One region of the Methylorubrum sp. GM97 genome, then DNA from elsewhere that is predicted to be linked to it. Evidence: riboswitches for the same ligand, from Rfam matches in the RefSeq annotation. Region 1 holds a riboswitch; each other region holds the start of a gene.
The links. Region 1 has a riboswitch for cobalamin ahead of MSPGM_RS08320 (TonB-dependent siderophore receptor). Riboswitches for the same ligand answer to the same signal wherever they lie in the genome.

Region 1 (4,453 bases):
ATCCGGAGGGTGTAACATTGGGCGTATGGGCTCCGCTTTCCGGACGCCGTGCCGCAGCAAGCGAAGCAACGGCGCAAATTTGCTTCGTTCCACGCCAATTACTCGGGTCGCAGGGCAGGCATCGATATTCATTAGGCCGTGGAAATGTCCCGGAACCGCATCGACTTGCCATCGCAGAGCAGCACGTGGTCCGCCATGACCATGTCGATGTGGGCCTGCAGGACGGGAGGTTCGGGGATGCCCGCCGACTCGCCGTCGTCCATGACCGCGACCTGGTAGCCCTGCCGCTCGAAGAGGGCCAAGCCGGAAACCTCACAGCCGACGACGATGACGCCGTGGCGCAGCCCGGGACCGCTCAGGTCCCGACCACGGATGACCCTGAACCGCCGGCTGTATTCGTTGTCCCCCCAAACCATCCACACGACGTCGGCCGATCCCAGCATCTCCCATAAGGCTACGTTTGCGGCATCCCTCTTCTTCCGTAAGCGTGCGCCCATCCGCTCGACCCGCCGCTCCCATTCCATGCCGACCTCCCGAGAATTCGGCCGAACCTGGACCTCGCCCGTTAAGTTTGCCCCTCCTCCAACCGCCATGAGCCGCGAACCGCACTCCCGGGCGTTCCGCACGTCTGCGGTTCCCGCTTGAGGCGCCGCCGCACGAGCGGCTCGCCGTCGTGGCTGTGGATTGCCGTGGATAAGGCGTCGCGAGCCTTGCAAACGTTCCTCGGCGCAGGCGCCGTATCGGCCCTACGGCGTGCGGCGCCGGAACACGGGGTGCGACATGCGTTGGATCGATCTTGCCGCGCTTGCCGCCGTGGCGCTCGGCTCCGGCCATGCCTGGGCGGCCGGGGACTTCCCGCTTGCGTCCTGCAAGGGGTGGAACGGCACGGTGGTCGAGCGCGACGGCATCGACACGGCTCGGGCCACCGCTCAGGGCATCGTCACGAAGGCCGACCTTCAGGAATACTGCGAGCGCGACCCAGGTGGCGAAACCAAGCAGTACGGCGGCAAGCTCACGACGGCCCAGTGTGTCGCGAAGTACCTGCGCAGCGAAGGCCGGGCCACGATGACAGCCGAGGCGAACTGCCGGTCCGGGACGGTGAGCTATCGCTACGGCGACCGCCAGGGCGGCAAGGCCCGCTTTCCGCTTGGACCCGATGCCGACACATCATGCGCCTCGGGCATGCCGCCCTTGGTGGAGCAGTTCAAGTTGCTGTGTCCGGCGGCGGCCAAGCGGCTGAAGGTCGAGTAGCCGCCCATATTCGAGCGGATCACAGGCATGGGCCGGAGGCGGCGAGTTCGCTCTGGGAAGGGTGGCCCGGTGAATTGACAACCTGTGGCCAAGCCGAATAGCCAAGCCGCGACGGTTCCCTTCGGGGATCAAAAGGGAACGCGGTGAGGGGTTCGCTCCGATGCCGCGGCTGCCCCCGCAACTGTAAGCGGTGAGCTCTCCACCACCACGTCACTGGGCAGCCTCGCCCGGGAAGACGGTGAGAGGGCGGTGACCCGCGAGCCAGGAGACCTGCCGTCAGCCGTGGTCACACGCGAAACACGCTGGGCGGGGTGCCTCGGCGGGTGTCGAAGCGTCACCCCCGCGGGGGATCGCCTAGACCTCGTTCGCGGTGACGTGCCACTGCCGTCGCTCGAGGTCAGCCTCCTGTGCTCAGCCCGAAATCGCCGCTCCGGCTCTGCCTATCCGCCACCACCGTCGCGCTTGCCATTGCCAGCGGCGACCCGGCCTGGGGCCAGGGCACGCGTAGGGAATCGTCCGACACTTCCGTGGTGCTCGACCCGATCTCCGTCGAGGGCACCTTCACCGCTACGCCGACCTATCGGGTGGAGGAGCTCTACAGCGGCACCAAGACAGTGACGCCGCGGCGCGACGTGCCGCAGCAGGTCGACGTCGTGCCCCGAGAGGTTCTGCGCGACACCGCCGCCACCCGCGTGGAGCGCGCCCTCGACTACGTGCCCGCGGTCGGCAAGCAGAACGACTTCGGCGCCCAGAACCTCGCGCTCTTTTCCGTGCGTGGCTTCGCCACACAGGACATCTTCCAGAACGGGTTCAACATCGCCCGCGGCTACAACGGCGCGCCCGACACGCAGAACGTCCAGTCCATCGAGGTGCTGAAAGGCCCGGCAGGTGCCCTCTACGGCCGCAGCGACCCGGGCGGCACCGTCAACATCCTCACCAAGCAGCCCGTCGCGTTGCCCTTCGTCGAGATGGGCACCCTGTTCGGCAGCTTCGGCACGGCGCGCACCACGGTCGATGCCGGTGGCGCGCTGAGCGAGGACGGCACGGTCCTCTACCGCTTCAACGGCGCGCTTGCCCGCCAGGACAGTTTTCGCGATTTCGTCGACGGCGACCGCGTCCTCGCGGCCCCCGTCGTGAGCTGGCAGATCAGCCCCGACACCAAGCTCACCGTCGAGACGCAGTACCTGCGTAACCGCCAGACCTTCGACCGCGGGACGGTCGCGGTGAACAACCGTCTCGGCCTGGTCCCGCGCTCCCGCTTCTTCGGCGAGCCGGGCGACAACTCCGTGTCGGAGAGCGGGATCGTGCAGGTGCGCCTGGAGCACGCCTTCAGCACCGATTGGCAGCTTCGGGTCGCCGGCCACTTCAACACCGGCAGCCTGACCGGCCTGCAGACGGGCGCCACCGGCCTGCTAGACGATGGGCGGACCCTGCTCCGCGAGTTCCGCCGCCACGACTTCACATGGGGCGTGGCCATCGGACAGGCCGAGCTTGTCGGGCGCTTCGACACCGGCCCGTTCGCCCACACCCTGCTGCTAGGCCTGGAGCACGAGCGCTACAACAGCACCGAGAACCTGCAGCGCTCGACTCCGCGCCTGGACTCGTTCGCGCTCGACCTGTTCAACCCGGTCTACGGCCAGCCCAAGCCGCCCTTCACGCGCCGCTACAGCGCCAGCGAGAACGTCGGCAACACGGCAGTCTACCTGCAGGACCAGATCGCGCTGAGCCCCGAGTGGAAGCTGCTGATCGGCAACCGAACAGACTTCTACAACCAGACCTTCCGGGACAAGGTCGCGAACGAGCGCACCGAACAGGACCGCACCGGCTTCTCGCCCCGCGCCGGGCTCGTCTACCAGCCGCTCTCCTTCCTCTCGCTTTACGGAAACGTCGCCGCCTCGTTCCGGCCGAACACCGGCTTCGACAGCGCGACGCGCCCCTTCGCCCCGGAGACGGGCTTCGCCTACGAGGTCGGGACCAAGCTAGACCTGTTCGACGGCTTGAGCGTCACGGCGGCCGCCTTCCACATCGAGAAGCAGAACGTGCTGACCACCGACCCAGCGGACTTCTTTTTCCAGATCGCCGCCGGCGCTGTGCGCAGCCAGGGATTCGACCTGAGCGTCGTTGGTCAGGTGACGCCGGAGTTCCGCGTCATAGGCGGCTACGCCTTCATCGATGCCCAGGTCACGCGCGACGAGGTCCTGCGGGTCGGCTCGCCGCTCCTAAACATCCCACGCCATTCGGGCAGCCTGCTCGGCGTCTACGAGGTTCAGGCGGGCGACTGGAAGGGCTTCGGGTTCGGCGGCGGGCTTCGGGCCGTCGGCTCGCGCCTCGGCGACAGCGGCAACGAGCGGTTCCGCCTTCCGGGCTACGTCCTGACGGACGCGCTGGCCTACTACCGCTACGAGAACCTACGCTTCGGGATCAACGTCGACAACATTTTCGACGAGACCTACTATGAGCGCTCCTACAACAGCTTCTGGGTCGGTGTCGGCGAGCCGCGTCGGGTCACCGTCAGCATGACGGCGCGCTTCTGATGGGCGTGCACCCGGGAACGCTTGGGGTGTCAACGGAGGCATCGGCCGCGACCGGACGCATCGCCTCAATCGACGCTCTGCGTGGGCTGGTGATGGTGCTGATGCTCCTCGACCACCTGCGCGAGACCTGGTTCCTGCACGTGCCGGTCGCCGATCCGGTCGACGCGAGGACCGCCCTGCCGGCCTTGTTTCTGGCCCGCCTCGCGGTCAGCCTATGCGCGCCGATCTTCGTCGTGCTGACGGGCGTGGCCGCGTACCTGTTCGCCACCCGGCACACGCTGGCGGAGACGCGGGCCTACCTGGTGAAGCGCGGCCTCGTGCTGATGGCCTTCGAGGTGTTCTACCTCTCCGAACTGTACTGGGGCGTGGCCAGTCCGACGCTCTGGCTCCAGGTGATCTGGTGCATCGGCGTGTGCATGATCGTCTTGGCGGCACTGGTCGGCCTGCCACGCTCGGTTCTCCTAGGGGTCGGGCTGCTGATCGTGTGCGGTCACAACTTCCTCGACCCAATCCAGCTCCGGCCCGACCAGCCGCTGTTTCCAGTCTGGGCCATGCTGCACCAGCGCGACGTCATCGCGCTTCCCCTCGGGCTGGTCGCCAAGACAACCTATCCGGTATTGCCGTGGATCGGCGTCATCGTGCTCGGCTACGCCATCGGCCCGTGGTTC
Region 2 (4,453 bases), 260 kb from region 1:
AGAACACGAAGCCGATGGCGAGCGCGCGCGCGGCGAACTGCGCGGCCGTGGCCGGCGGCACCTGCGAGGAGACGGTGTCGATCGATTGCGGCGCGCCCGCGAGATGCGGCGCGACGATGAGGACGAGGCCACCGAGGATCGTCAGCGGCACCCGCCGCACGGCGATCAGGTAGAGGCCGAGCCCGGTCGCCACCACCGTCATCAGCCACCACGACTGGCGCAGCACAAGCGGCGCTGCACCCATGCCCGGCAGCTCCGGCGGCAGGCCGATGGCGGGGGCGAGGACCACCGCGAGGAAGCCGGCGATACCAACGACGAGTCCGCCCTGCGGGGTCGGCTCACGGCGAAGTGCCAGCATCACCGCCGCGAGCAGCAGCGCGTAGCCGACGCCGCCGACCAGCGTGGCGAGACCGGTGAAGGCCATCCGCTGAAGGCCCGGTGCAGGCTGCCACGCGTCGGCCTTGCCGTGGTCGTGTCCGCCCTCGCCATGCGCATGCGCGTGGGCCGGGACGATCAGGGCGGCGAAAGAGGTCTCATCGCGCGAGGGCGCGAGGGCGGCATGCGCGCCCTCGCCTTCATAGGTCTCCGCCTGGAGGATCAGCGGAGAGGTCAGCGCGAGCTGCAGGCCCGTCGCGACGACGGACGCGAGGAAGCCGGCGACGAGCGCCGCCGACAGCAACCGGATGATCATGGGACTGCTTGAAGCCGCTGGATGCGCGGATCAGTGGCAGGGGAAGTTCTGCGCGTGGCGGAAATCGTGCGCCGCGTTGTGCAGGACGCTCGCCGGAGCAAAGCCCGCCACGAAGACGAGACCAAGGCCGAGGAAGGCGGCGACGAGGAGCGCGCGGGCGCCCTCGGCCGAACGGGTGGTGGCGGCCTGGGTCTGAAGGGTCGCAGTCGTCATCGGGTCACGAGCTCCGGCCGCCCCACCGGCGGCGTTCGAGAACAAAACTTCGCTGGACGGCAGGTCTCCTGGCTCGCGGCTGGTATCGTGCCTGCCGCCTTCCCGGATCACCCGGTGGCTCGTGGCAGGAACTCGCCGCTTACAGTTGCGGGGGCAGCCGCGGAATTGAGGCTTCTGGAAAACCTCTCACCGCATTCCCTTTTCACCCCGTTGCCGGGGCACCGTCACGGAGCGGTCATAGCCTGATGCGGACGGACGCACAACGTGTCCCGCACCGGCCGCAATCACCGCAGCGCCCAGAGGAAGGCCGCCACCGCCGCCAGACCGAGCCCGCTGCGGACTGCGTGCAGGCGGATCCAGCGTTGCATCAGCGGCGCCACGACCGGATCGGTACTCGATGCAGCGAGCAGGGCACGGTTGGTCGGCATGATCGCCAACAGCGTGTAGGGCCAGTTGGCGAGCGCGAGCGCCGCCCCGAGCCCCCATCGCGGATCGCCGGTACGCGCCCAGGCGAGCAGACCGAGGGCGGTGGCGGCCAGCGCCAATCCGCCCTGCATCCGGGTCGCGCGGCGATAGCTCGGGCGCCATTGCTGCAATTGGGAAGCCGGGTCGAGGACCAGCCGGGCCGGATGCTCCACGAAGCCGACATAGAGCGCAGCGCCGGCAAAGGCCGCTGCCGCGACGAGGGCGAGTTCACCGATCAGCATCGTGGTCTCCCGGTTGTTCGCCGCTCCGGCGTTCGCCGGCCCGCTCGCCGATGGTCCGCACGAGGGTGCGGGCCGCCTCGAGCGCCGCCGGGTCGAGATCGCGGGCGAGTGCGGCCGCCCAGGGCGCCTGCCGCACCGCCGCCGCCGCGTAGGCATCCCGGCCCGCGGGCGTGAGGAGAACGAGGCGGGCGCGCAGGTGGTGGGGATTGTCCGCGAAGGTCACGAGGCCCGCTTTCGCCAGCTCATTGACCGTCCGCTGCACGCCCTGGCGCGTCATGCCCATGTCGCGGGCGATGCGGGCGACCGGCAGCGGCTGCGCGGCGAGCGCGACGGCGCCCAGAACCTGCCAGCGGGCGCTGGTGAGGCCGAGATCCCCCACCAGCCGGTCGCCGGCGGCCAGCAGCGCGCCGCTGGACCGGAAGATCTCCAGCACCAGAGCCGTCGCGGCGTCCGCGGCCTCATGATCCGACCGTTTCATGACAATATGCTGCCCATTTGACAACAGATTGTCAACAGACTGGCTTTGACGCGCTGGCGGTGCGTGAGGCAAAGGGTGCGGATGCTTCAGGCCTCCCCTCGGATGACCCTGGTGCTCGGCGGTGCGCGCTCGGGCAAGAGCGCCTATGCCGAGCGGCTGATCGAGGCCTGTCCCGCCCCCTGGCTCTACATCGCCACGGCGCAAGCCTGGGACGAGGAGATGCGGGTCCGCATCGACGAGCACCGGGCGCGGCGCTCCGACTCCTGGCACACCCTCGACGTGCCGATGGCGCTGCCGGAGGCGGTGGCCGCTGCGACCGGGCCGGTGCTGATCGATTGCCTCACGCTCTGGCTCACCAACCTGCTGCTGGCCGAGGCCGATCTCGATGCGGCGACCGAGGCCCTGGCACGGGCCTGCGCCGCGGCGCCGGGTCCGCTGGTGCTCGTCGCCAACGAAGTCGGCCTCGGCATCGTGCCGGACAACGCCCTCGCCCGCCGCTTCCGCGATGCGGCCGGGCGGCTGCACCAGCGGCTGGCGCGCGAGGCCGACCGGGTCGTGCTCACCGTCGCCGGGCTGCCGCTGACGGTCAAACCCTCACGCGAGAATCCCTGATGACCGAAGACGACACGCGCCACCGCGAAAAGATGGCCAAGCGCAAGGCGGTGCAGGACGCCGAGGTCGCCTCGAAGAAGATCGAGAAGGGCCTGCTCATCGTCCATACCGGCCCCGGCAAGGGCAAGACCACGGCCGCCCTCGGCCTCGTGCTGCGCATGCTCGGGCGGGGTCACCGGGTCGGCGTGGTGCAGTTCATCAAGGGCGCCTGGGACACGGGCGAGGCCCGTGCGCTCAAAAGCTTCGGCGACCAGATCGTCTGGCAGGCACTCGGCGAGGGCTTCACCTGGGAGACGCAGGACAAGGCCCGCGACATCGCCGCCTGCCATAACGCCTGGGACACGGCCAAGACGCTGATGGCGGACGAGAGCATCCGCCTGCTCGTCCTCGACGAGCTGAACATCGCCCTGCGCTACGATTACCTCGACCTCGACGCGGTGCTTGCCGACCTCGCCGCCCGGCGCCCCGACCTCCACGTCGTCGTGACCGGCCGCAACGCCAAGCCGGCGCTGATCGAGGCCGCCGACCTCGTCACCGAGATGGGCAGCGTGAAGCACCATTTCTCCGCCGGGGTGAAGGCGCAGGAGGGGATCGAGTTCTGACGCCCGGCCCAAGGGCCAGGGACCGGGACGCCGCTTCCGGTCGCCGGCGCCCTCCCCCGGACTGAGGGCGTCCGAAGTTCGGGCACGACGCGCGTCGATGTCCGCCAAGTCCGATCTGGCCAAGTCCGATCTGGCCAAGTCCGATCTGGCCAAGTCCGATGTGGGCCCGCGTCACGAAATGCCGGATTCCTGGCCGTTTCGGCACCGGGCTCGAGGGCGCAGCGGGCGTATCCTGAGAGACCCGCCCATTCGGCACGATCGATGCCGGCGCGGCGATATTGAATTATATTATCACAAAATCAAACCGAAGCCTAGAAATTCAGCACTCATCTGCCTTTCACTGCCGAAGCATCAGGTGAGAATCCTACAAGGCAGGCCGAGTGTCAGGCCTATCCTGCTATAACAATTGATCACCTGCCTTGCGCCGCGCATGCAGCCCCGGCCTTCGCCCGGCCGGGCTCATCCTGCCCGTGGACGATGGATCATTGATCGCGTGCGTCTCGCCGGAGAATCGCGTGCGGGCCGCGGCCGGACGGGCCGTGATCGCCCGTCCTCCTCGGCACGTCGGTCGCGAGAGCAAGAAAGGGCACGGCTCCATGGAGCGCAGGGACATCCTCAAGACCGGACTGCTCACGTCGATCGGCTTGGCGGCCGGTGCGACAATCCCGAAGGTGGCGGCCGCGGAAACCGGCAAAGCCGGCGTGCAGCCCGCGGGGATTCCTGCGACGGACGGCGGCGAGTGCTTCCGCGTCGAGAAGGACAGCATGGGTGAGGTGAAGATCCCCTGCGACAAGCTGTGGGGCGCCCAGACGCAGAGGTCGATCGAGAATTTCGACATCGGGATCGAGCGGATGCCGCGTGAGCTCGTGTCGAGCTACGCAATCCTGAAAAAGGCCGCTGCCAACGTCAACTTCGCGGATGGCCGCCTCGGCGAGACGCAGCACAAGCTCATCGTTCAGGTCTGCGACGAGATCCTGGCCGGACAGCACGCGGAGATGTTTCCGCTGCACGTCTGGATGACGGGCAGCGGCACCCAGTTCAACATGAACGTCAACGAGGTGATCGCGAACCGGTCCAGCCAGATCGCCGGTCAGCCGCTCGGGAGCAAGAATCCCGTGCATCCCAACGACCACGTCAACATGGCCCAGTC
Region 3 (4,453 bases), 610 kb from region 1:
TCTCACCGGTACGCATCGTCTTGGCGTAGCCGTCCCAGTGGCGTCGGCGGTGACGCTCCGGGGTGATGAGGTCGAGGCTCTCCCCGAGCGCCTCGGCTTCCGAGAAGCCGAAGATCCGCTCCGCGGCCGGATTCCAGACGACGATCCGTCCGTCCGCGTCGGAGATCACCACCGCGTCACCGATCGCCGCGACAAGGCCGGACGTGTCGAAGGTCTGCGATTGGGCCATCGGTTGCCCCCCTTCCGCCGGTTGCTAGCCCTGAGGCCGCGCTGTGAGCGGAGAGATGCGATGTCTGTCGAGGATGCCGCGTTCGGTCATGGCAGGCGTTGCCTCCTTGGCTTCCCGGGTCTCGGGCCTTCCGGATCGAGATCGCTCTTTCCGGTGGCTCGTCATTGGCATCTGGTATACCAGATACGAATGGCAGGTCAAGGCACAGTGCGGGGCTCGAACGAGATCGCGCAGCGGTGGGTTGATAGGGAGGCGAGGAGGCCACGATGTCGGACAAGCACAGCATTCGGATCCGGCAGATCGAGGCCTATGCCTTCCGAATCGATTTCGGCGAGAGCTTCGTGCCGTTGCTGACGGACGAGCCCGAGCCGATCGGTGGCGGCACCGGTCCCTCGCCTGAGCAGGTGCTGATCGCCGCCGTGAGCAACTGTCTGTGCGCGAGCCTCGCCTTCGCGCTCGGCAAGTACCGGCAGGAGGGTGGGGGCGTGAGCGCCGAGGCGATCGGGCGCGTGGCCCGCAACGCGGAAGGCCGCCTGCGCCTCGTCGGGATCGAGGTCGATATCGCGCTCGGCGCGCCCGCCGAGTCGATGGACCGGCTCGACCGCGTGCTCGCTCAGTTCGAGCAGTTCTGCACCGTGTCCGAGAGCGTCAAGGCCGGCGTTCCGGTAGCGGTCGCGGTGCGGGACGGCCAGGGCAACCGCCTGAAATAGACAGGCCTGAAACAGACAGGGAGGAACGAGCGATGAGCGAGACGCAGCGGGACGTGGCACGTGAGCCGGAGGATCTGGCCCGCCTCTTCAACGAACGGGCCAATGCCGGCGATGCCGAAGGGCTGGTCGCCCTGTACGAGCCGCAGGCGGTGGTGGCCGCGGGCGATATCGTGGCGACCGGCCACGACGAGATCCGCCGCTTCTATACCGATCTGCTCGCGCGCAAGTCGGACTTCCCCGAACCCGAGACCCTGCCGGCGATCCGCAACGGCGACCTCGCGCTGACCTTCGCGCGGCTGCCGAACGGCGCGCTCTCGGTTGAGTCGGCCCGCCGGCAATCGGACGGGACGTGGCGCTGGGCCATCGACCAGCTCAAGCTCAAGCCCGTCGCCAAATCCTGACGGGCTCCAAAGCGGGTTTCGAAAGGACAAGTCCTTTCGCGGGTCCAGGGCAGAGCCCTGGTGAAGGGACGTCGGGGCGCTGCCCCGATGTCCCGGCCAAAGGAATGATTCCTTTGGAAACCTGTTAATCCGCCGAGGCCGAGCGGCGCGGCGTGGCGTTGCGCCGGCTGGCGAAGACGCCGGGGGCGGTGCCGGGCACCACGACCAGGCGCCGGACCTCGCCGCTCAGATAGGCCTGGAGGAAGCGGGTGTAGTTCCGGAACACGACGCAGCCGTTCGAGGCGCCGCTCGGGCCCAGCATGTAGGTATGGGCGAGGATGCCGTCGCGCCCGTGGATGGCGGCCGAGCCGCCGACCGGATTGAGGCGGATCGCCCGCACCCCATGGAACAGCGCCTCGCGCTCCCGCAGGTCGTAGACTCCGGGCGGGGTGGCGCCGCGCATCCGGATATGGACGTGGTCGGGGTTGTCCTGGGCGACGCCGAGGCCGGAATGGGCCTCCAGCACCTCGCCGCTCGGCAGCGTCACGGTGGCGGCGCTGATGTCGTAGACGGCGACCCCCGGCTCGGAGACCGGGCCGGGCACGACGCGGCGCCGCGCGGCCGAATCGACCGCCCCGCTGTCGAGTCCGGCATAGGCCATCGCCTTGTCCGAGGACGGCGTGGGCGTCGAACCCGGCAGATCGAACATCTTCTCGAGGAAGTTGCGGTTGTCGGTCACCGCGGCGCTGAACACGCTGCGGGTCGGCTCGGTGGAGGCGCGCGCCGTGGATGCGGTGGCGATCCGAGGCGTCGCCGCCCGGGCGGTCTGCGTGCGCGGCTCGTAGCGGAATTCGTCGGGCCGCCGCACTGGCAGCGGCACCGTAAGGGCGAGGCGGGCCGTCGGCGCGGCCGGGCGCGGCGTGACGGCGGGCGCGGCGTCGGCGGCCTGTTCCGCGGGGAGGGCGGCCAGGGTCGTGACCGGCTCCGATGGGGCAGGCTGCGACTTGGAAGGCTCCGCCACGGGCGGCGCCCGGAAGGCGGACACCTGCGCGGTCCGCGGGACGAAGCCGCCGGACGCGGTGTCGAGCACGGGAGTGGGGTCGAGCATCCAGGCCAGCGCGCCGGGCGCGGCCTGCACGGTCTCCGCCCCTTCGGCCTCGGCCGAGACCTGCGCGGTTTCCACGGGGGCGGGCGCAGCGCGATCCTGCGGTTGCAGGATCCCGGCGACCGCGAGACCCCCGAGGGCGGTCAGCGCGAGCGCCGCGACAGGCGGGCGGCGCCGACGGCGGATGACGGGCCGGGCGGAGCGACTCTGGACGAGCTCGGCGATGTCCATTGCGGGCGGTACTCGACAACGCGGATCCCACACGGCCTCCCGCCGTCATCCCCGGCTATCTGTGCCAGAATGACAAAACGAGATGGCTTCGCCGATTAGGGAAGGATCAACCTTAAGCCTTCGTCATTCAACGGGATCTTGGTTAATCTTGCCTAAAGCTCGGTCACGTCCTTCGAAAAACGTTCGATGCGGATTCTCAGTGGCTCCGCCGCGCCATGAGGGGGCGGCCTCTCTCCACCGCTGCGGCGCGGTGTGCACTCAATGACGAGGCCAATCGGATGATCGCCATCGTCTCGCGTGCCCGCCTTCAGGCCGCCGCGAGAAGCGCAGCCGCCACGGGGCTTCTCGCCGAGCCCTTGTGCTCTACGGGCCACAGGTTGTGTGATGTTGTTACATTTCATTGGCCGGTCTGTTGACCCTGCGCCGCATCGCAGCGAAATTGCTGCGGCCAAGGTTCCCCCGGACGCATGTCCGAGGGCTAAGAGGGAATTCGGTAAGCCCGTCCGGGCGAGGCCGAAGCTGCCCCCGCAACTGTGAGCGGCGAGCCACCGTCGTCGAAGGTCACTGGTGCCCTGCACCGGGAAGGCCGAGACGGAGGCGCTGACCCGTGAGCCAGGAGACCTGCCTTGGCGCGACGATGTCCCCCGGGCGGGGTGCTCCGGCGGCGTGCCTGATCGGCGAGAGCGTTCCCCTGCGCTCCCGGCGGGGCACCCGCTCGGGCCCGCACCCGAACAGCCAGAGCGCGCCTTGTGACAGTTCGGACGATCCTGAACGCCATCGACGTCCCGGCCCGGCGCCCGCCTTGGGTGCTCGCCGCGCTGCTCTGCGCCGGCCTGCACGGCCCGGAGGCGCGGGCGCAGGAATCGGTCACCCTGGAGGAACTGGCGGTCGAGGGCGAAGGCCGCGGCGTCGGCAACGGCGCATCGGACGGCCGGACCAGCGCCGCCGGCACGATCGGCCTGATCGGGCCGACGCCGGGCTACCGTGCCGACCGCGCGGTGAGCAGCACCAAGACCGACACGCCCCAGCGCGACGTGCCCCAGATCGTCACGGTCGCCCCGCGCGAGGTCATCACGGATCTCGCCGCCACCCGCGTCGATCGCGTCTTCAACTACACGCCGGGCGTGGCGCAGCAGAACAATTTCGGCGGCCTGTCGGTGTTCAGCTACGCCATTCGCGGCGTGACCACGTCCGAGATCTACAAGAACGGCTTTCCGCTCAACCGCGGCACGCCGCCCCCGCCCGACGCCCAGAACGTCGAGCGCGTCGAGGTGCTCAAAGGTCCCGGCGGCGGGCTGTTCGGGCGCAGCGATCCGGGCGGGCTCGTCAACATCATCACCAAGCAGCCGACCGTCGAGCGCTTCGTCGAGATGGGCGGGTTGTGGGACTCGTTCGGGCAGTTCCGCGGCACGGTCGATTCCGGCGGCGCGCTGAACGAGGAGGGCACGCTCGCCTACCGCTTCAATCTCGCCGCCGGCCGCCAGGGCAGCTTTCGCGATTTCGTCGACAGCGACCGGCTGCTCGTGGCGCCCGTCCTGAGCTGGCAGATCACGCCGGACACGCGCATCACCGTCGAGACCGAGTTCCTGCGCAACCGCATCGTCTTCGACCGCGGCGTCATCGCCCTCAACGGGCGGCTCGGGCTCTTGCCGATCTCGCGCTTCCTCGGCGAGCCGGGCCAGAGCACCTATCAGACCAACAACACGATGCAGGTCCGCGTCGATCACCGCTTCAACGCCGATTGGCAGATGCGGCTCGCCACCCACTTCAACACCGGCACGCTGGAGGGTGAATCCGC
Region 4 (4,453 bases), 1.1 Mb from region 1:
CGTTCACGACCCCGCTGACGGTGTTAGCCGCCCTGAGCCTGATCGCGGCAGTGGTCGGCACCCTGGCCGCCGCCGCGGCTTTGCGCTGGTCGGAATGAACCGGGCGTGGCGGTCGGGAGGTCGCGCCTCGGTTCGCCGGATCTACTTGTCGCAGCCGATGCAGATCCCGGTGTCGATCTTGTCGTCCTTCTTTTCCATGGCGGTCTCGCGGTCGGGATTGCCCGGGTCGCGCCGCACACCGCCCGCCCCGGCCGGCGGCATGGTCTGACCGACGGCAGAGGTGTTCGGCGCGTAGATGGTCGAAGCCGGACCACCGCCGGTCCCGGTCTGCGCCGGCCCTTGGGCGGCAGCGGATGTAGCGAGGGCCGCGACCAGAACCGCGGCAAACGACAGACGAGTGATCATCGGCAAACTCCCTTGGAGTTCGAACGCACTAGACCCTTGAGGGTTCACGCGGGTCCATCGCCGGAGATCGGCCTCACATCGGTTGCGCGTATCGCTCTCGCAGGATCAGGCTCGGCAGCGCTTCGCGAAGCTCAGTCCGGCCAGCAGATCGTCGCTTCGCGCAAGCCCATCAACTGGGCCGCGCCGAGCCCGAACGAAGGGGAGGCGTCGAACACCTCTCCCGCCACGCTCACCTCGCAGGCTTCGTCAAGAGCGCCACCGGCACAGAGCGCGAGGGCACGGGTGCGGCCCTGCATCTCCGCGGCCGCGACCCGGATCAGTAGCTTACCGGCCAAGCGGACATTGCCCGCCGCATCCTCCGGCAACAGGCCGATGCAGGTGATCTCGTCGTCGGTCGCGTAGACGAGGTGGCAATGATCGAGCGTGACGCGCTCACCGACATGGTGACGGGCCGCCGCCGCGAAGGCCGCCGCGTCCGCATGCGCATCGCGTGCGTGAGCCCCGGATGGAAGCAGGAGGGCGCTCAAGAGGAAAACGCATCCGATCCGCACGGAGGACCCCACCGAACGATTCCGACCGTGCAAACTTCGCAATTTGTGGGCCGGAATGGCTCAGGGGCCGGCGCGCTCTGGGATTCGGCGGCGTCAGCGGGTCTGGCCGGTCTGCGGAGCGTGGGTGTTCTGGTTGTCGGTCGGGCCCGTACGCGTGAAGGCGAAGACGACGAGCCCTGCAAGAATCATCAGCACGACGGGAAAGGCGAACATCCAACGGGGCATATCCAGCATCCATGAGGCAGCATTCGGAGGACCGAAACCCCTGGGCGGCCGAATGGCTCCGCCGGAGCGCATGAGTTCGGAACCGAACATATGCAATGAATGCATGCCCGATCCGACGCGTCAGCGATTGCTTTGTGCACTGCAACCTGAGAAATCATGGCCATGCCGGGTCGCGATGGCGTCGCGGTCCTGCAGCCCTTCTTGGGCGTTTCCTCCCTAGACTTCGGGCCGTCCTTCGGGGCGGCCTTTTTTCTTTTTGGCTGCCGTGCGGCTTTGGTCGCGGCAGGGTCCGCGATTGTGGATCGCTCCTGGTGCAGGCGTCCCGAACGGCGCCGGGCGCATTGACCGAAGCGCCGCCTTGACCGTAGCTTGACCGTTGACGGTTCCCGCAAGGGATCAAAAGGGAACGCGGTGGAGGGCTTTCGAGCTCGATCCCGCGGCTGCCCCCGCAACTGTGAGCGGAGAGTCCTCCATCACCACGTCACTGGGCATGCCTCGCCTGGGAAGACGATGGAGGGCGACGACCCGCGAGCCAGGAGACCTGCCGTCAGCCGTGGTCACACGCGAGCCATGCCGGGCGGGGTGTCCCAGCAGGTGTCGAAACGCTGAAGGCCCATGGCCGGCAGTGGTTCGGCCTCGGTCGCGGTGACGTGCCACCGTCGCTGCCGAGGCATCGTTTCCATCATGTCCCCCTTTCACCGCCGCTTCTGCGGCCGGTCCCTCCTGTCCGCAGTCGCCGCCCTGCCCCTCACGACGTCCGGTCCGGTTCGGGCCCAGGCACTCCTGACGCATCTCGATGAGATCGCGGTGCAAGGCGGCGCCGGGATCGGCCTGCCCGCCAACGCGCCGGCAGATGCCATCGGCGCGGACGCCGCCGCAGCCTTGCGGACACCGAGTCTGACGCAGTCCTCGCAGGTCGGCCTCAACCTGCGCACGCCGTCGCGCTCGGCGAGCCGGCTCGGTCTCACGCCGCTGGAAACGCCCGCGAGTCTCGACATCATCTCGGGCGAGACCATCCGCCTGCGCGGTCAGACCAGCGTGCTGGACGCCGTGTCGCAGAACGGCACCGGCATCACGGCCTTCGGCTCGCCGGGCAATGGACTCGGCTTCTTCACCGCTCGCGGCTTTGCCGGGCAGAACTCGATCCAGACTTTGTTCGACGGCACCCGGCTCTATGTCGGCGCCAACACCGTCACGTTCCCGTTCGATACGTGGAACGTGGAGCGGATCGAGGTGCTGCGCGGGCCGGCCTCCGTTCTCTACGGGGACGGAGCCATCGGCGGTATCGTCAACGTCGTTTCGAAGAAGCCGCTGTTTACGCCGCTCAATGTCGCCCGCTTCGGCCTCGGCGAGGACGGCATCGCCCGTGCGGCGGTCGATTCGACCGGGCCGATCGGCGAATCCCTGGCCTATCGCCTCAATGTCAGCGGCAACCGTGCCGACGGCTGGATCACCCCAGAGGGTGACTTCCGCAACCTCGCGGCCTCGGGCGCACTGACGCTCCAAGCGAATCCGGATCTCGCCTTCACGCTCAGCCACGATTTCGGCTACCAGGAGCCCACCCGCTACTGGGGCACGCCGCTGGTGAACGGGCGTGTGCCCGACGCCATCCGCTTCAACAACTACAACGTCCGCGATTCGAGGATCGCCTGGACCGACAACTGGACGCAGTTCCGGACGGAATGGACCCCTTCGGCCGACGTGACGGTGCGCAACACCGCCTACCGCCTTCAAAGCCGCCGGCATTGGCGCGACGTCGAGCAGTACCGCTTCAACCCGGCAACGGGGCTCGTCGATCGCTCCGACTATCTCGAAATCGGCCATAGCCAGGAACAGGTCGGGAGTCGGTTCGACGCGACGTTCCGCGGCGCCCTGTTCGGGCTGGCCAATACGTTCTCGGCCGGCTTCGACGTGAACCATGTCAGCTTCCGCCACGCCAACAACTTCACCTTCTCCGAGACGCCGACGAGCGTTCCCCTGATCGGCTACGATCCCGGCTTCTTCCCGCGGGACGGGCGGGCGAGCCCGGCCTACGCCACGCGCACGAACCAAGCTTCGGTCTTCGCCGAGGATCGGCTGTTCCTGACCGACCGGTTGTCGTTCCTCGCCGGGGTGCGCTTCGACGCGCCGCGTCTCCACCGGGAAGATCTGCGCAGCGGCGCGACCTTCGAGCGCTCGTTCCGCGCCCTCGGCTACCGCTTCGCGTTGCTCTACGAGCCGACGCCGGACACATCGCTCTACGTGCAATACGCCACCGCGACGGATCCGGTGAACAGCCTAATCACCCTCTCGCAATCGCTGGCCGGCTTCGAACTCTCGACCGGCCGCCAAGTCGAGGTCGGCGCCAAGGGCCTCGTCTTCGGCGGCGCCGTCGAGTGGACCCTGGCCGGCTACCGCATCGTCAAGGACAACCTAATCTCGGCGGTTCCGGGCCAGCCGACGGTCTCGACTCAAGTCGGCCAGCAATCCTCCCTCGGCGCGGAGGCCGCGCTCTCCTGGCTCCCCGCCCCCGGCTGGCGCATCGATGCCAACCTCGCTGTGCTTCACGCCCAGTACGACGACTTCACCCAGAATGTCGGCGGGGTTGCCGTCTCCTATGCCGGCAATCAGCCGATCAATGTGCCGGAGCAGGTGGCCAATCTCTGGGTCAACTGGGCCTTCGCCCGCGACTGGGAGGGGCGCATCGGCCTCCAGCATGTCGGCGAAGTCTTTTCCGATTTCGGCAACACTGCCCGGCGGCCGGCCTACACGCTGGTCAATCTCGGCCTCGACCATCAGGTCACCGCCGGCTCCCGCCTGTCGCTACGGGTCTTCAACTTGTTCGACACGACCTACGCGGTCGATGGCAGCGCCGTGAACGGCGTCGGCACCGCCTGGGTTCTCGGGCGCCCGCGCTCGTTGGAGGTCGCCTACACGATCGCGTGGTGAACGATGCACCGTGAGGCTTGAACACGGACGCCTGCGCGTGTCGTCACCACGCCGCAGGGCCCCCGGGAAACCCTGCGACCGTCGGGGGACTTGCCTGGCGGATAGCTCATCCTTCGCACGCCTTCGGGACGTGCAAAGGCACCATTACGTTCAGGAGTCCCCCAATGCACCGCATTGCCTTCACCGTCACCGTTCTGAGTTGCCTCGGCTCTGGCGCGGCCGTCGCTCAGGCTGGCCCCCCGGGCCTCCCCGGAGGCCCGTTCCCGCCGGGCACGATCATCCAGCGCCAGACCAACACCACCGGCAACACCGTCGATTACATCATCGCCCCGGGCGCCACGGGC

Region 2: it holds a riboswitch for cobalamin, as region 1 does, so the genes downstream of both, MSPGM_RS07065 (CbtB domain-containing protein) here and MSPGM_RS08320 (TonB-dependent siderophore receptor) in region 1, are expected to answer to the same signal.
Region 3: it holds a riboswitch for cobalamin, as region 1 does, so the genes downstream of both, MSPGM_RS05475 (TonB-dependent siderophore receptor) here and MSPGM_RS08320 (TonB-dependent siderophore receptor) in region 1, are expected to answer to the same signal.
Region 4: it holds a riboswitch for cobalamin, as region 1 does, so the genes downstream of both, MSPGM_RS13120 (TonB-dependent receptor) here and MSPGM_RS08320 (TonB-dependent siderophore receptor) in region 1, are expected to answer to the same signal.

The regions. Positions count from the first base shown of each region.
Region 1 covers NZ_AP025942.1:1,770,186-1,774,638, forward strand. The annotation lists gene MSPGM_RS08310 (hypothetical protein) at 132-524, opposite strand; gene MSPGM_RS08315 (hypothetical protein) at 781-1,251, shown strand; cobalamin riboswitch at 1,347-1,544, shown strand; gene MSPGM_RS08320 (TonB-dependent siderophore receptor) at 1,659-3,785, shown strand; gene MSPGM_RS08325 (DUF1624 domain-containing protein) at 3,812-4,453, shown strand, end outside.
Region 2 covers NZ_AP025942.1:1,507,787-1,512,239, forward strand. The annotation lists gene MSPGM_RS07060 (CbtA family protein) at 1-691, opposite strand, end outside; gene MSPGM_RS07065 (CbtB domain-containing protein) at 722-904, opposite strand; cobalamin riboswitch at 945-1,145, opposite strand; gene MSPGM_RS07070 (DUF1772 domain-containing protein) at 1,189-1,611, opposite strand; gene MSPGM_RS07075 (MarR family winged helix-turn-helix transcriptional regulator) at 1,598-2,089, opposite strand; gene cobU (bifunctional adenosylcobinamide kinase/adenosylcobinamide-phosphate guanylyltransferase) at 2,171-2,701, shown strand; gene cobO (cob(I)yrinic acid a,c-diamide adenosyltransferase) at 2,701-3,303, shown strand; gene fumC (class II fumarate hydratase) at 3,900-4,453, shown strand, end outside.
Region 3 covers NZ_AP025942.1:1,158,204-1,162,656, reverse strand. The annotation lists gene MSPGM_RS05495 (PAS domain-containing protein) at 1-229, opposite strand, end outside; gene MSPGM_RS05490 (OsmC family protein) at 496-939, shown strand; gene MSPGM_RS05485 (YybH family protein) at 972-1,340, shown strand; gene MSPGM_RS05480 (DUF2778 domain-containing protein) at 1,465-2,655, opposite strand; cobalamin riboswitch at 3,090-3,299, shown strand; gene MSPGM_RS05475 (TonB-dependent siderophore receptor) at 3,405-4,453, shown strand, end outside.
Region 4 covers NZ_AP025942.1:2,843,604-2,848,056, reverse strand. The annotation lists gene ccmB (heme exporter protein CcmB) at 1-98, shown strand, start outside; gene MSPGM_RS13135 (hypothetical protein) at 142-405, opposite strand; gene MSPGM_RS13130 (hypothetical protein) at 537-932, opposite strand; gene MSPGM_RS13125 (hypothetical protein) at 1,050-1,181, opposite strand; cobalamin riboswitch at 1,545-1,745, shown strand; gene MSPGM_RS13120 (TonB-dependent receptor) at 1,866-4,109, shown strand; gene MSPGM_RS13115 (hypothetical protein) at 4,274-4,453, shown strand, end outside.